One region of the Dermacoccus nishinomiyaensis genome, then DNA from elsewhere that is predicted to be linked to it. Evidence: riboswitches for the same ligand, from Rfam matches in the RefSeq annotation. Region 1 holds a riboswitch; each other region holds the start of a gene.

Region 1 (5,044 bases):
CGCCATCCGCACCGGCCACCACTGCGCGTGGCCGCTGCACCGGCGTCTCAAGGCCGTCGCGAGCAGCCGCATCAGCTTCAACGTGTACTCGACCCGCGAGGACATCGACGCGTTCTTCGCGGCGCTCGATCGCGTGCCGAGCATCTTCGGACTGGAGGTCTGAGATGGATCTGTACCAGGAACTCATCCTCGATCACTCCAAGCACCCGCAGCACGCGGGGCTGCGCGAGCCGTTCGGGGCAGAGAGCCACCACGTCAACACCTCGTGCGGCGACGAGATCACTCTGCGCGTCGACGTCGAGGGCGAGGGTGACGACGCCGTCATCAGGGACGTCAGCTACGACTCGATCGGTTGCTCGATCTCGGTCGCGTCCGCGTCGATGCTCGCCGACAACCTCGTCGGGCACACGCTGCGCGACGCGCAGGAGGTCTTCGGCGCGACGCGCAGCATGCTGACGAGCAAGGGCAAGGACGCCGGCGACGAAGAGGTCATCGGTGACGCGATCGCGCTCGCCGGGGTCTCGCAGTACCCGGCGCGCGTCAAGTGCGCGCTGCTGTCGTGGTCGGCCCTGCAGGATTCGCTCGGCAAGCTCGGCCTCGACCTCGCCGGGAGCGCCGCGAACAGCACGAACAGCGACACCACCGCCAGCAGCGACAAGGAGATCACGGCATGAGCGAGACAACCACCCCGCCCGTCGAGTCGGACGTCGAGGACGTCAAGGAGGCCCTGCGCGACGTCGTCGACCCCGAGCTCGGCATCAACGTCGTCGACCTCGGCCTCGTCTACGGCATCACCGTCGACGACTCCAAGCACGCCGTCATCGACATGACCCTGACGTCCGCGGCGTGCCCGCTGACCGACGTCATCGAGGAGCAGGTCGCGACGGCGCTCATGGACGTCGTCGCCGGCCACTCCCTCAACTGGGTCTGGATGCCGCCGTGGGGCCCGGACAAGATCACCGACGACGGCCGCGAGCAGCTGCGCGCCCTCGGGTTCAATGTCTGAGCCACCGCTACCGTACGACGAAGCCCGCCACCTCGATGGAGGTGGCGGGCTTCGCCGCGCTGTGCGGCGTGCGTCAGGATCGAACGGATCAGACGCGGCCGAAGCGGTAGGAGGAACCGGCGCGCGCGAGCTGCACACGAGAGCCGGGTCGCGGTGCGTGCCAGACCATGCCGTTGCCGGCGTAGACGGCCGCGTGGTAGGCGTAGCCACCGGAGGTGAGGAACGCAAGGTCACCCGGGCGAGCCGAAGCGCGCGAGACGCGGTACGAGGCTCGGTACTGCTGGTTGGCCGTGCGGGGGATCGAGCGACCGACCTGGCGGTAGCTCCAGCTCGTCAGACCCGAGCAGTCGAAGCGCCACGGGCCGGCCGCACCGTAGACGTAGGGGGCGCCGCGTCGGGACGAGGCGCTGGAGACGACGCGGCGAGCGCTCGCCGAGGTGACGGAGGCGCTGGCGGACGAGGCGGTGCCGACCGAGACCGCGCCCAGCGCGGAGGTGGCGAGGGCGGTGCCGACGGCGACCTTGGACGTGTTTCCCAGGAACGAGCGGCGGGACATGTTCTTCATGTCGGATCTCTCCAGGAGCGCTTACGAGGCATGACCTGTCGGGTTCGAGATCCTAGATTCTCGGCCGGCCTGAGCCGGCTTCACCCCAAGAGCCACCAAGGTGGCTCGGATGCTGGGTGCACCGCTCCCGTCGCTCCGCGCAATGCGGTGATACCTGGCCTTCGTGACGGGACTCAGCGACGAAGCAGGGCCGCACCGACGTCGGTGCGGCCCTGCAAGATTACCGTCGGCTCACGGTCGGAACAAATTGAGCGTGCAATCACTTTTGGTCAATTTTCCGACCCGTCCGAGCGTTTTCACGACCTCACTCGACGCTGTCGACGTTGAACGTGTCACACGAGTTGAGGTCGCCCTTCTCGTAGCCGGTCATGAACCACTTCTGCCGAGCCTCCGACGAACCGTGCGTCCAGCTCTCCGGCGTGACGCGACCCTGGGCCTTCTGCTGGATGCGGTCGTCACCGACGGCCGACGCCGCGGACAGCGCTGACTTGATGTCGTCGTCGGTGACCGGCTTGAGCAGCGTGTTGCCGTTCTTGTCCTTCGACTCCGTCGCGTGGGCGACCCAGATGCCGGCGTAGCAGTCGGCCTGCAGTTCGGTACGCACCGAACCCGATTCGGCACCCTTCGGATCCTGCTGTGCGCGGCCGAGGGCACCGAGCAGGTCCTGCACGTGGTGGCCGTACTCGTGGGCCACGACGTACTCCTTCGCCAGGGCGCCGCCATCGGCACCGTACTTGTTCGTCAGTTCTTGGAAGAAGGCGGCGTCGATGTAGACCTTGCGGTCGGTCGGGCAGTAGAACGGGCCCATCTGCGAGCTGGCCGTACCGCAGCCCGAGGACGTCTGCCCGCTGAAGATCACGGTCGGGACGTTCTCGTACTGCGTCCGGCCGTTCGTGAACTTCGGCAGCGCGCTGCCCCAGTAGTCCTGCACCGCGTTGACGGTGCCGACGATGCGGCAGGTGTCGTCACGGTTGGCGTCCGCACCCGTCTTGCACTGCTCGATCGCCTGCGCGACGGAGTCATTCGAACCCGACACGTCCTGCGTGTCCTGGGCATAGCCGTTGAGGCCTGAGCCGTACGAACTGCCCGATGAGCCGGTGCTGCCGCCGCCCGAACTGTCCGGCCCGCCGGTGAGGTTTGGCCCGAAAAGAGCGAAGATGAGCATGAGGATGAGACCGCCGATGCCGCCGACGACCGGGCCCCCGCCCATGCCACCGCCTCCGCCACCGAAGCCACCTGAACCGCCCGAGGTCACCTGCGAGGTGTCGAGCTGCGCGTTGTCGTTGAACGTCAAGAGAGCCTCCGTCTGTCGAGGCGGACGCTGCGTCCGCCTCCCACCATCTCTCGTAGAATACGTGGGTTGGCTTCCCGCCGCAGCGCCCTCGCCGCTGCGCGTCCCGACGCCGCCCCACACCGCCGTCGGCCCACCTCGACGCACCTGCCGCCCCTGAAGGAGCGATTTCACCCGTGATCACCGCCGAAGGCATCGAACTGCGCGCCGGCTCGCGCATCCTGCTCGAGAACGCGACGTTCCGTGTCGCCCCGGGCGACCGCGTCGGCCTCGTCGGGCGCAACGGAGCCGGCAAGACGACGCTGACGAAGGTGCTCGCCGGAGACGGCATCCCCGCAGCGGGCCGCGTCGTCACCTCCGGCGAGGTCGGCTACCTGCCGCAGGATCCACGCACCGGCGACCTCGATGTCCTCGCCCGCGACCGCATCCTGTCCGCGCGCGGCCTTGACGCCATCGCGCGCGACCTGCGCACCGCCGAGACGAACATGGCCTCCGAGGACGACGCCGTGCGCGAGAAGGCGATGAAGCGCTACACGCGCCTCGACGCCGAGTTCACCGCCGCCGGCGGGTACGCCTCGGAGTCGGAGGCCTCGTCGATCGCGAGCAGCCTCGCCCTCGACGAGCGCATCCTCACCCAGCCGCTGCGCACGCTCTCGGGTGGTCAGCGACGCCGCATCGAACTCGCGCGCATCCTGTTCTCCGGCGCGCAGACGCTGCTGCTCGACGAGCCGACCAACCACCTCGACGCCGACTCGATCCATTGGCTGCGCGACTACCTCAAGGCGTACAAGGGCGGGCTCATCGTCATCAGCCACGACGTCGAACTGCTCGACGCCGTCGTCACCAAGGTCTTCCACCTCGACGCCAACCGCGCCGAGCTCGACCAGTACAACGTCGGCTGGAAGGCCTACCTGCAGGCGCGTGAGCAGGACGAGAAGCGTCGCAAGCGCGAGCGTCAGAACGCGGAGAAGAAGGCCGGAGCGCTCATGGCGCAGGCCGACAAGATGCGCGCGAAGGCGTCGAAGGCGACCGCGGCGCAGAACATGGCCAAGCGCGCCGAGCGCCTGCTCGGCAGCCTCGAGGGCGAGCGTCAGCAGGACAAGGTCGCGAAGCTGCGCTTCCCGAAGCCGTCGCCGTGCGGCAAGACGCCGCTCATGGCCGAGGGGCTCTCGCGCTCGTACGGATCGCTCGAGATCTTCACCGACGTCGACCTCGCCATCGACCGCGGCTCGAAGGTCGTCGTCCTCGGTCTCAACGGTGCCGGCAAGACGACGCTGCTGCGGATGCTCGCCGGCGTCGACGCACCCGACACGGGCCGGATCATCGCCGGCCACGGGCTGAAGATCGGCTACTACGCGCAGGAGCACGAGAACCTCGACGTCGAGCGCAGCGTCCTCGACAACATGAAGTCCGCCGCGCCCGATCTCGGCGAGACCGAGGTGCGCAAGGTGCTCGGCTCGTTCCTGTTCTCCGGCGACGACGTCGAGAAGCCAGCCGGCGTGCTCTCCGGTGGTGAGAAGACGCGCCTGTCGCTCGCGCTGCTCGTCGTGTCCGCGGCCAACGTCCTGCTGCTCGACGAACCGACGAACAACCTCGACCCGGCCAGCCGCGAGGAGATCCTGGGCGCGCTGCGCGGCTACGAGGGCGCGGTCGTCCTCGTCAGCCACGACGACGGCGCCGTCGAGGCTCTCGAACCCGAACGCATCCTGCTGCTGCCCGATGGCGTCGAGGATCTGTGGGGCCCCGACTACGCCGACCTCATCTCGCTGGCCTGAGGAGCTCACATGTCCATGGGCGCCGGCTGGCAGATGATGCGCTCGATGTCACGCGACTCGAGCGTCAAGGATCAGCGTCTCGCCCCCGGCACGGTGCGCCGCGTGGCGGGCTACGCCCGCGGTTATCGCCGCACGATCGCGGCGTTCCTCGTCCTCGTCGTGCTCGACGCCGTCATGGTCGTCGCGTCACCGCTGCTGCTCAAGCACATCATCGACGACGGTGTCGTGCCGCGACATCGCGACGTCGTCGTGTGGCTCTCACTCGCCGTCGCGCTCGTCGCCGTGCTCAGCGCGGGCGTCACGATCACGCAGCGCTGGCTGTCAGCGCGCCTCGGCGAGGGTCTCATCTTCGACCTGCGCGCCGACGTGTTCCGCCACGTGCTCGCCCAACCCATCGCGTTCTTCAC
Region 2 (5,044 bases), 2.1 Mb from region 1:
GCGGACACGGCAGGGCTCGGGCGCTCACGCGGCCACCCCGGCCGACGGTGGGGACGTCGTCGGCCACTTCCGCATCCTCGACAAGATCGGCGAGGGCGGCATGGGCGTCGTCTACCGCGCGCTCGACACCCGAAGCTCGGACGGGCGGGAGGTCGCCGTCAAGGTGCTGCGCCCGCACATCGCCTACGACCCCGACGCGCGCACCCGCCTCGCGCGGGAGGTCGCGACGCTGGAACGCGTCCACACACCCGGCGTCGCCGCCGTCATCGCCGCGGAGCCGTACGGCGAGCGCCCGTACATCGCCACCGAGTACGTGCCCGGCATCCCCCTCGACGAGGTCGTCAAGCGCCGCGGGCCGTTCGAGCCCGACGCGCTGGCGCGCCTCGGGCGCGACCTGGCCGTCGCCATCCAGGCCATCCATGACGCCGGCGTCGTCCACCGCGACCTCAAGCCGGGCAACGTGCTCATGGTCGACGGGCGCCCCGTCGTCATCGACTTCGGCATCGCCCACATCGCCGACGACGCGCGCCTGACGTCGACCGGCCTCGTCATGGGCACCCCCGGCTACCTCTCGCCCGAGCTCGTCGAGGGTGCGCCCGTGTCGACGTCGACCGACTGGTGGGGCTGGGCCGCGACGCTCGCCTTCGCCGCGCAGGGTGAGCCGCCGTTCGGGCGCGGCCCGATGCCGGCGGTGCTCGACCGCGTGACGCGTGGTCAGGCCAACCTCGGCGGCGTCGACGCGCGGCTGCGGCCGCTGCTCGCCGCCGCGCTCAGCCCGGTGCCGCAGGAGCGACCGTCGGCCCGGCAGGTCATCGAACAGATGGAGCGGTACGCGCGCGGCGAACCGACGACGTACGTCCCGGTGCGACGCGCGGCAGAGCCGCGCGTGACTCGCCCCGAATCGCAGCAACCCCGCCCCGACGCGACGGCTGTGCTCGGCCGCCCGGACGCCACGCGCGTCGCGCCGGTGACGTCGCCGCCGCCGCTGAGTGCGGGGCCAACGGACGCCGAACGCGCTCAGCAGGGGGCCCCGGTGCGTCAGGGCGCCCAGGGGTATGCCAACCCGAGCCCATACGGCTCCGCGCCCGTTCCGTTCGCGCCGAAACCGCAGTCGCGCCCGGGCGAGCACGACCCGCGCATCAACCTGCCGCATCGATCGGGAACGCTGCAGGCGATCTTCGTCCTGTGGTTGGGCGTGACGGCGCTCGTGCCCGTCGTCGGGCTCGTGCTGCTCGTCGTGTGGAACCTCGCCGCGCGCTTCAGCGACTCCACGATCACCCAGACCGTCCTGCGACGCTACGAGGCCGGACGACGACGCAGCGACGGCGCCGTCGCCGTCGCGAGTGCGCCGTGGCACGCCTTGCGCGCGACGCTGTCGACGCTGTTCGCCCTCATCCTGCCGACAGTCGTCTTCGCCTGCGTCGCGGCGCTCGTCGGCATCGGTTGGGTGGCCGTGCGCGGCGGCGTGCCGCGCGTGTGGTGGGCGCTGCCGCTCGTGCTCGGCGCGGGCGCCGCGCAACTGGCGCTGTGGCGAGGCGCCGGTTCGGTCGGCTACCGACGCGGTTCGCGCTCGCTCGTGCGCGGCCTCGTGCCGCAGAACGCGACGCGCATCGTCGCGGGCATCGCCGTCGGCCTCGGCTTGTTCATGCTGGTCGGCTCGTTCCTGCAGCAGGGCGACATCTCGTGGTTCCCGTTGACGGGCGGCATCGACGACCCGCTGGCGCGGTACGCGCCGAGCGTGCAGCGCTGAGTCGATGCACCACAGCGCGTCCACAGCGCGCGCCGAGGGATCGTCACGTTCGGCGTCCTAGGATCAGGGAATGGGTCAGTACGGACGAGAGCACGGCACGACGGGGCCCAACCCGATCTCGGAGAACACGCAGCCGGTCCTGGCGCCGCGGATGCGGTTCCTGCGCAGCGAACCGGTCACCGAGCCGCTGCCCATCGCCGATGCGCTGAAGAACACTCCCTACCGCGACCCGAACGTCCTCGCGGGAGTCAGCGACGACTCGGCCCAGTACAAGGCGCTCGACATCGCCGTGCGCGTGGGGGAGTTGTTGCTGCGCTGCGGGGCGAGCACGCGTGACGTCGAGTCGAGCGTCGTCGCCGTCGCCGCATCGGCGGGGCTGCGCCGCCTCGAGGTCGACATCACGAACCAGGCGCTGCTGCTGCAGACGCCGTCACCGCATCCGGGCCATCCGCCGCTGACGATGCTGCGCGTCGCCCGTTCGTCGACGCGTGACTTCTCCCGGCTGACGGCCGTGCACCAGTTCGTCGAGCGCCTCGTCGCGGGCGGCATGGATCTCGACGAGGCGACGAAGCAGTTGCGGCGCATCCAGCGGATGCCGCGGCTGTACCCGCGATGGCTCGTCTCGGTCGCGTTCGGTGGTCTCGCCGCGTCGGTCGCGACGATCCTCGGTGGTAGCTGGATGGCCGTCGCCGTCGCGTTCGTGTCGGCGATCATCGTCGACCGCATCGGGCGCGTGCTGAGCAACCTGGGGGTGCCGAGCTTCTACTCGGCAGCCGCCGGCGGACTCGCCTCGACGATGCTCGCGTGGCTCGCGTACATGTCGCACCAGAGTCATCTCGTCGGCGAGTTCGTCGCCACTCACCTGCCCGGCTCGATGACGATGGCCGACTTCGCGTACGCGATCTCGGGCGGCATCGTCGCGCTGCTGCCCGGTCGTCAGATGGCGTCCGCGGTCGAGGACGCCGTCACCGGCTATCCCGTCACCGCCTCCGGGCGCGTGTTGACGGTGATCCTCGCCTGCGCGGGCATCACGGTCGGCGTCGGTGCGGGGTTGTCCTTGACGCTGAGTCTCGACAACGCCCTCGACCTCGGGCTCCAGTCGCCCGGGGTGCTGCGTTACGACTCGCCGTCGACGACCTTTCTGCTCCAGGTTGCCTGCGGTGCGCTCGGCGCGGTCTGCTCGGCCGTGACGATGCGTTCGCGTGTCCGGATGCTCGTGCCGACGGCCGTCATGGGCGCCCTGGGCGTGGGCGGCGTGACGTTCCTCGTCAGCTCCATCGGCCTCGGCGCGACGACGGCGACCGCGGTGGCCGCGACGGCCGTAGGGTTCTGCGCGCGACTGCTCGCGCTGCGCCTGGGCGCCCCCGCGCTCGTGCTCGTCATGCCCGCGGTCTCGCCGATGCTGCCCGGCCTGCGCATCTTCCGCGGCATGTACGAGTCCGTGTCGGGTTCACTGCTCGGAGCGACGCGCGTGGCGCAGTCCGGGGTCGGGGTGACGACGATGCTCGGCGCCGTCGGGATCGCCCTCGCGCTGAGCACGGGGGCGCTTCTCGGGGACGTGCTGTCGGCGCCTTTCGACCGCCCGATCGTGCAGCGCCGCAGGGCTCGTCGCCGCTGACGGGCGGGGGGTTCTCGCGCGCGGCGACGGCGGGGGCCGCGGTGATTCACATTTTGTGACGTAGGTCGCGTAACGTTCTCCTCGCTGTGGCGATGTCGTGAGTGTCGCCCAAGCGGCTCACAACTCAACACACCAAGAATTCGCGGGCAGCGCCAACGCCAAACCTCGTCGGGCGCCGCTTCATTCGCACCGTGCGAACCGCAGACGAGGGTGGGGGACCCACTCGTGGCACTCGTTGAGTGCCTTGGGGTGAAGCCGGTCCCGAACCGGCCGAGCACCTGACCGCTCGAACCCGACAGCTCACCTCACCGGCGTCGTCAGGAAAGGAAACACCTCCATGGGTTACACCCCGAAGCACTCCGCTCCCTCCGACTCGACCATGGGTCGCAAGGCTGCGGGCGTCGCCCTCGTCGGTGCCGCCACCGTCGGCGCCGGCGTCACGAGCGCCACCACCGCCTCGGCCGCACCGGCCGGTTCGGTCTGGGACCGCGTCGCCGCCTGTGAAGCGGGCGGCAACTGGCACATCAACACGGGCAACGGCTTCTACGGCGGCCTGCAGTTCACGCAGCAGACGTGGGCCGGCTTCGGTGGCACGCAGTACGCCGCTCGCGCCGACCTCGCCACGCGCGAGCAGCAGATCGCGATCGCCCAGAAGACCCTCGCCGTCCAGGGCCCCGGCGCCTGGCCCGTGTGCTCCGTGCGCGGTGGCCTGACCCGCGCCAACGGTGGCAGCACCGCTGCGGCTCCTGCCGCTGCGGCCGCGAACACGCAGGTGTCGCGTTCCACCGCTCGTTCTGCCGTCAAGGCTCCCGCCGCGACGTCCGGCAAGCTCGCCGTCGACGGCATCCTCGGTCGCCAGACCGCTCGCTCGCTGCAGGCCTGGGTCGGCACGTACCGTGACGGCATCGTCGGCCCGCAGACGAAGATGGCCCTCCAGCGCACGGTCGGCACGACGCCCGACGGCATCATCGGCCCCCGCACGGTCGCCGCGCTGCAGTCGAAGCTCGGCATCTCCCAGGACGGCGCGACGTACCTCAACGCCCGCACCGTCCGCGCTCTGCAGGCGCACCTGAACAACCACTGATCGCGCGTCTGATCGCCTGATCGACGACGAGGGCCCCACCGCTTCGAAGCGGTGGGGCCCTCGTCGTGTGCCCTGGCCGGGCAGGCGGGCGGTGAGAGCTGGAGATGGGACTCGAACCCACAACCACCTGTTTACAAGACAGGTGCGCTACCGATTGCGCCACTCCAGCACACTGCCGGTATCGGCAGCCCTGTGATCTTATACGAGGCGGGTCGCGATGCCCGTCCCGTCGGGCGACGACCTACGATGAGGGCATGAATCTCAAGCCTGCAGCAGACGTCGAAACCGCACCCGTCGCCGCCCTCGGTCTCCTCGGCGGTTACCTCACCGCCCGTGAGACGGGTATCCGTCCGCTCGGGGGTGTCGTGCTCGCGCTCGCCGGCGGGTACGCGGGCCGCACGTGGCTCGCCAAGGGCGGCGCGGCCCAGACGGCGGCGCTGACCGCCGTGTACGTCGGCGGGTTCGGCGCCTCGCACCCGCTCGCGAAGAAGATCGGCGCGTGGCCGTCCGTCGTCGGGGTGGCGGCACTGTCGGCGGCGGCGTCGTACGTCCTGATCGACCGCCACTGAGCGGGCCCGCCCCCGAGGCTCGG
Region 3 (5,044 bases), 2.1 Mb from region 1:
ACGACCGCGACGATGTTGCCGACCGACGGGCGAATGGCGAGCACGGGCGCCGCCAGGACGGCGAACAGCACGACCTCACAGGCGTGACGGCGCCAGAACGCCCACGGGCTCGCCTCGATGACCACGGGGCCTAGTCAACCAGACCGCGCCCGCGGCGACGAAGCGGGCGCGGGGGCCGATCGAGCCCCCAAGACTCCACCGACCCCGCCCGCGCATCGCCCAGCATGCACACCCCTGAGCATCGAGCGCGACGCACGGCTGACCGCCGTTCATTCATACAGACGCCCGACATCCTGAGCCGGTTGCACCCCACCGCAGACTTTTTTTCGACCGGGAACTCCTGCTCGGGCCCAGGGCGCTCGCGCGAGCGCCCGCCATGGGAGACAATCCACATGACGCGGGGAGGCACCCTGCGACGAGCGAACCAGGGAGCCACCCGACGATGCACCGCCTCACCCCCAGCACCCACGCCGGCCTTCGTGCCGGCTCTCGTGCCGGCGCAGCCGCCCTGCTCGCCGCGGGAGCCATCGTGCTCGGCGCGCCAGCGGCAACCGCCGACCCCACCGCACCGTTGAGCTCGCCGAGCACCGGCGCGGGCGTGAGCAGCGCCGTGTTCCAGAGCGCCACGTGCAGCGCATCCGGCGGATACTCGGCCCTCGTCACCCTGACGAACGCCGCCCCCGAAACCCAGACGTTCTCATTCACGACCGGCGCCGGAGGCGGCGCGACACCGGCAGCGACGAGTGTCGGCGCCGGTCAGAGCCTCACCGTGCGCGTCAGCACACCCTCGCAGGCCCGTGCCATCTTCGTGACGACGGCCTCCGGCGGCTCCGCTGGCTCGCTGCCCCTCAGCGGCTGCGGTGACGCACCGTCCACATCTTCGACGTCGCTCGCGACCGCTGAGCCGACACGGACACCGCGCCAGAGCACCTCGCCCGCCCCGACGAGCGACGAGCCGACGCTCGCGCCCACGATCGCATCTACGGGCGCATCGAGCCCCGCATCCCCCCTGGCCCCCACGACGCCGATGGCACCGACGACACCGCGCAGCAGTTCGACGAGCGCCACCTCGTCGCCCGAATCGTCTTCGTCTTCGTCCGGGTCGTCTTCGTCTTCGTCGTCGAGTCGTTCCAGTTCGGCGTCGTCGACCAGCACCTCCAGCCCGTCGCTCGCCCCCTCGGACGCGGCATCAGCCGACGAATCCGACTCGAGTTCGACGAGCCCCCTGCTCGTCGCCGGCGGTGTCGGCCTCGCACTGCTCGGCCTGGCGCTCGCCGTCACCGTCATTCGCCGCGACTACCACTGACGCAGGATCGTCACGGCAGACCACCACGACCCCGCTCGAAGCACGCGCCACACGAAGAAGCGCCCTCCCCGTCACGATGACGGGGAGGGCGCTTCTCAGGTGGCCGCGCGGGCCGACCGATCACATCGATCAGAGGCGACCGTAGGTCGAACCCGACAGCACCGGGTACAGGCCGGTGACGGTGCCCGGGTGGCGCGCCTCGTAGACCATGCCGTTGCCGGCGTAGATCGCGACGTGGCCCGGCAGGAAGACGAGGTCGCCGGGGCGCGGGTCGCTGACGGGCGTCGTCATCGCCTTGATGGCGCCCGACTGGTGCGGCAGCTGGATGCCGGCCTTCGCGAAGACCATCGCGACGTAACCGGAGCAGTCGGCACCGGAGGTCGACGATCCGCCGTAGACGTAGGGGATACCCGTCAGGCCCGCGGCGATGGAGACGACTCCGGAGTTCGAACGCGAGGCGGAAGCCGTGTTCGTGGCCTTCTGCGCGCTCGAGGCGTAGGTCGGCGTGGCCGAGTGCGTCGTGGTGGCGTGACGCACCGTCGCGCGGTGCACGGGTGCCTGCTGGTGACGCGGCGTCTGGGCGACCGGGCGAGCCTGGGTGTGCTGCGAAACCGCCTGGCGAGCGTGCGTGCGATGCACGCGCTGGTGCGTCGCGGTGGCGCGCTGGGTGTTCGTCGACTGCGACGCGGCGCGGTGGGTGTTCGTCGACTGCGACGCGGCGCGGTGGGTGTTCGTCGACTGCGACGCGGCGCGGTGGGTGTTCGTCGACTGCGACGCGGCGCGGTGGGTGTTCGTCGACTGCGACGCGGCGCGGTGGGTGTTCGTCGACTGCGACGCGGCGCGGTGGGTGTTCGTCGACTGCGACGCGGCGCGGTGGGTGTTCGTCGACTGCGACGCGGCGCGGTGGGTGTTCGTCGACTGCGACGCGGCGCGGTGGGTGTTCGTCGACTGCGACGCGGCGCGGTGGGTGTTCGTCGACTGCGACGCGGCGGGCGCGGTGCGCTTCTTGACGACGATCGAGCGACGCTGCGCCGGCTCGGCGATCTTCGCCTTGCGCTCGGCCCTGACGGGCTTCACGGAGGCCGACGTCAGCGCACTGCGGGCCTGCGAGCGCGACACCTGCTTCAGCGCCTGCGACGTCGCGCGCGTCGACTTCTTCGCGGCGGCGGGCTTCGCGGCGGCCTTGGCGGCGGGCTTCGGGGCGGCCTTGGCGGCGGGCTTCGGGGCGGCCTTCGGGGCGACGACGAGCTTCTTGGCCGGCGTGACGGTCTTGAGCTCGAGGGGTGTCGTGGCGGCAGCCGCGGCCTCGTGAACGGCGCCCGACTCAGGGGCCGCACCGGCGCTCTGCGTGATGCCGAGACCAGCGACCAGACCACCGGAGACGGCGACGGTCGTGGTGAGCATGGCCAGGGTGCGCGTCTGCTTCACAGGACGCAGCGGGCCCGGCGTGTTCTTGATGGACAATGTGCAACCTCTCGAACGCCTGTGAGGTGAGCTGTCGGGTTCGGACCTGTTGCTCGGCCCGGCTCTCGGCGCTTCGTGCGTGCGACGCGAGCTTCACCCCGAGTTCTTGATCTGCGCTTCGCGGATCAGGAACGAAGAAGTGGGTCCCCCACCCCTGCCAGGTGGTGTAGCTGACATGACTCGCGCGCCGCAGGCAGGGCTCGGCGTGTTCGGCACGCGAGTGTTCGTTGTCGAACCAGGTAAGACGGTAACGAATCAGTCACGACGACGGTGAATCAGGAACCGGCGAGATAGGCGTCATTTCGGCATCGAGCACCCGTCTCAGGCCCCGTTCGTCGCGCCACCAGCGGAGGTTCAGAATCCGTTACAGAGTGTGCTCGTGATGAACATCACATGCAACCTCAGGCCTGCTGACCCGTCACGGACACGAATACGTGCGAGGCGATGTCCTCGGGCAGCGACACGGCGTCGTCAGGCCGATCGGCGACGGCCGCGTGGACGCGGTCGCCGTCAGCACGCACGTCGAGGGCCACCCCGGGGCTCAGCCCGACGCTCGTCAGCACCGCGAGAGACTCGGCGTCCGCTTGCGCGGGCTCGCCGATGCGGCGCACCACCACGCGCAGCGACTCGCTGCCGGCCACCTCGACGAGCGACTGCACGCCGTCACGGAAACCCTCCGGCGCCTCGCCCCAGCCGAGCTCGTCCAGCCCGGGAATCGGGTTGCCGTACGGGGACAGGCCCTTGTCGACGATGAGCTCGAGGATCTTGCGCTCGACGCGCTCGCTCATGACGTGCTCCCACCGGCACGCCTCGTCGTGGACGTACTCGAGCTCGAGGCCGATGACGTCGACGAGCAACCGCTCCGCGAGGCGATGCTTGCGCATGACGCGAGTCGCGAGCAGGCGCCCCTCGGGTGTCAGTTCGATGCGCCGGGAGTTCGCGACGTGGAGCAGACCGTCGCGCTCCATGCGCGCGACCGTCTGCGACACCGTGGGCCCGGAGTGGCCGAGGCGCTCCGCGATGCGGGCGCGCAACGGGGGGATGCCCTCTTCTTCGAGGTCATAGATGGTGCGCAGATACATCTCGGTGGTGTCGATCAGGTCAGTCACGACGACAAGAGTGCCACCTCCGGCGCCGCCGCGCACGGGTGCTCGCGATACCGGCGTCGGTGGGGCGAGGCTCGGAGCATCAGTCGCGCGAACGGATCGCCTCGAGCGGACCGCCGGAATGAGCAGGCGCGACGGGCAGTGCCTCGGAGGTGTTCGTCAGAGCGATGTTCGTCAAGGGAGCGACGTCGGCAGGGGTGAGGCCGGGCGAGCCGCGAAGGCAAGGGGGCCGAAAGAGAAGAACCCGAGGCGCGCGCTCACGAAGAGCGCTGCGGCCTCGGGGTGAAGCGCAGCCGCCAGGGGGGAGGGAGTGCGGCGCGCTTCGTGACGAGACGCTACACCCGCTCCCCCCATCATTGAAAGTTAAATCGGGAAGCCAGGGCTGTGAAGATGCTGTGAGCTTCGCAACGCGCTGTCAGAGCCATTCGCCGAACGCGGCCGGCTCGCGCGTGAAGCGGTATGTGGCCCAGTTGAGTTGGGTGACGGAACCGTCGGCGTCGCGGGTGATGACGAGCCATTCGCCGCGCTCGCGACCCGCGACGGTGCGGTAGCGGTCTTCGTCGACGCGCTCGAAGACGGCCGGCGCCTTCCACTCGGGCAACCCCTCGACGCGAGCCTTGAGCGTGCCGCCCTCGACGACGAACGTGAACTGCGTCCCCTCCGAGAACCACACCCCGAGCAGCGGGACGAACTCCGGGGGCACGGTGATCCCGGGCGTCCAGGCTGCGGGCAGCTCGGGTTCGCGCTCCTGGACGGCGCTCGCGAGGTCCGTGGCGAGGGCCGCGGGATCGGGGGTGTGCGTCGCGTTCATGAGAGCGACGCCCGTCGTCGCGCTCTCGCGGTGCGTGAAGACGCCGGTGATCGCGCCCGGCCAACCGCCGGTGTGGCCGACCCAGATGCGATCGTCACGGCGCAGCAGCATGAACCCGAGACCCCATGCGGCGCCCCAGCGATCGACGTCGGCGACGATCTGCGGCTGACACATCTCCTCGAGCGTGTCGGCGGAGAGGATCGCGGGGTCGGGGTTCGCGACGAAACCTCCCCAACGCGCCATGTCGCGCACACTCGAGACCATGCCCGCGGCCGGCGCGATGGCGCGCGAGTCGAAGACGGGTTCGTCGACGGGGACGTCGCTGTACGGCGGCACGAAATAGGTGCCCGCAGCATG

What was found. A riboswitch is a leader RNA that binds a small molecule or an ion and turns the genes downstream of it on or off. The one in region 1 is predicted to bind cyclic di-AMP.
Region 2: another riboswitch for cyclic di-AMP. It lies ahead of DYE07_RS15295 (transglycosylase family protein); the one in region 1 lies ahead of DYE07_RS01795 (C40 family peptidase).
Region 3: another riboswitch for cyclic di-AMP. It lies ahead of DYE07_RS11660 (C40 family peptidase); the one in region 1 lies ahead of DYE07_RS01795 (C40 family peptidase).

The regions. Positions count from the first base shown of each region.
Region 1 is NZ_UFXX01000001.1:356,230-361,273, forward strand. Features, by position in the region: gene DYE07_RS01780 (aminotransferase class V-fold PLP-dependent enzyme) at 1-163, shown strand, start outside; gene sufU (Fe-S cluster assembly sulfur transfer protein SufU) at 165-674, shown strand; gene DYE07_RS01790 (metal-sulfur cluster assembly factor) at 671-1,006, shown strand; gene DYE07_RS01795 (C40 family peptidase) at 1,095-1,571, opposite strand; cyclic di-AMP (ydaO/yuaA leader) riboswitch at 1,575-1,760, opposite strand; gene ypfJ (KPN_02809 family neutral zinc metallopeptidase) at 1,876-2,865, opposite strand; gene DYE07_RS01805 (ABC-F family ATP-binding cassette domain-containing protein) at 3,039-4,637, shown strand; gene DYE07_RS01810 (ABC transporter ATP-binding protein) at 4,647-5,044, shown strand, end outside.
Region 2 is NZ_UFXX01000001.1:2,462,775-2,467,818, forward strand. Features, by position in the region: gene DYE07_RS11510 (serine/threonine-protein kinase) at 1-1,750, shown strand, start outside; gene DYE07_RS11515 (threonine/serine exporter family protein) at 1,821-3,368, shown strand; cyclic di-AMP (ydaO/yuaA leader) riboswitch at 3,551-3,697, shown strand; gene DYE07_RS15295 (transglycosylase family protein) at 3,706-4,452, shown strand; tRNA gene DYE07_RS11525 (tRNA-Thr) at 4,549-4,621, opposite strand; gene DYE07_RS11530 (hypothetical protein) at 4,707-5,021, shown strand.
Region 3 is NZ_UFXX01000001.1:2,497,552-2,502,595, reverse strand. Features, by position in the region: gene DYE07_RS11670 (hypothetical protein) at 1-125, opposite strand, end outside; gene DYE07_RS14815 (hypothetical protein) at 757-1,287, opposite strand; gene DYE07_RS11660 (C40 family peptidase) at 1,436-2,770, opposite strand; cyclic di-AMP (ydaO/yuaA leader) riboswitch at 2,772-2,952, opposite strand; gene DYE07_RS11655 (iron-dependent transcriptional repressor DtxR) at 3,172-3,879, opposite strand; gene DYE07_RS11650 (serine hydrolase domain-containing protein) at 4,292-5,044, opposite strand, start outside.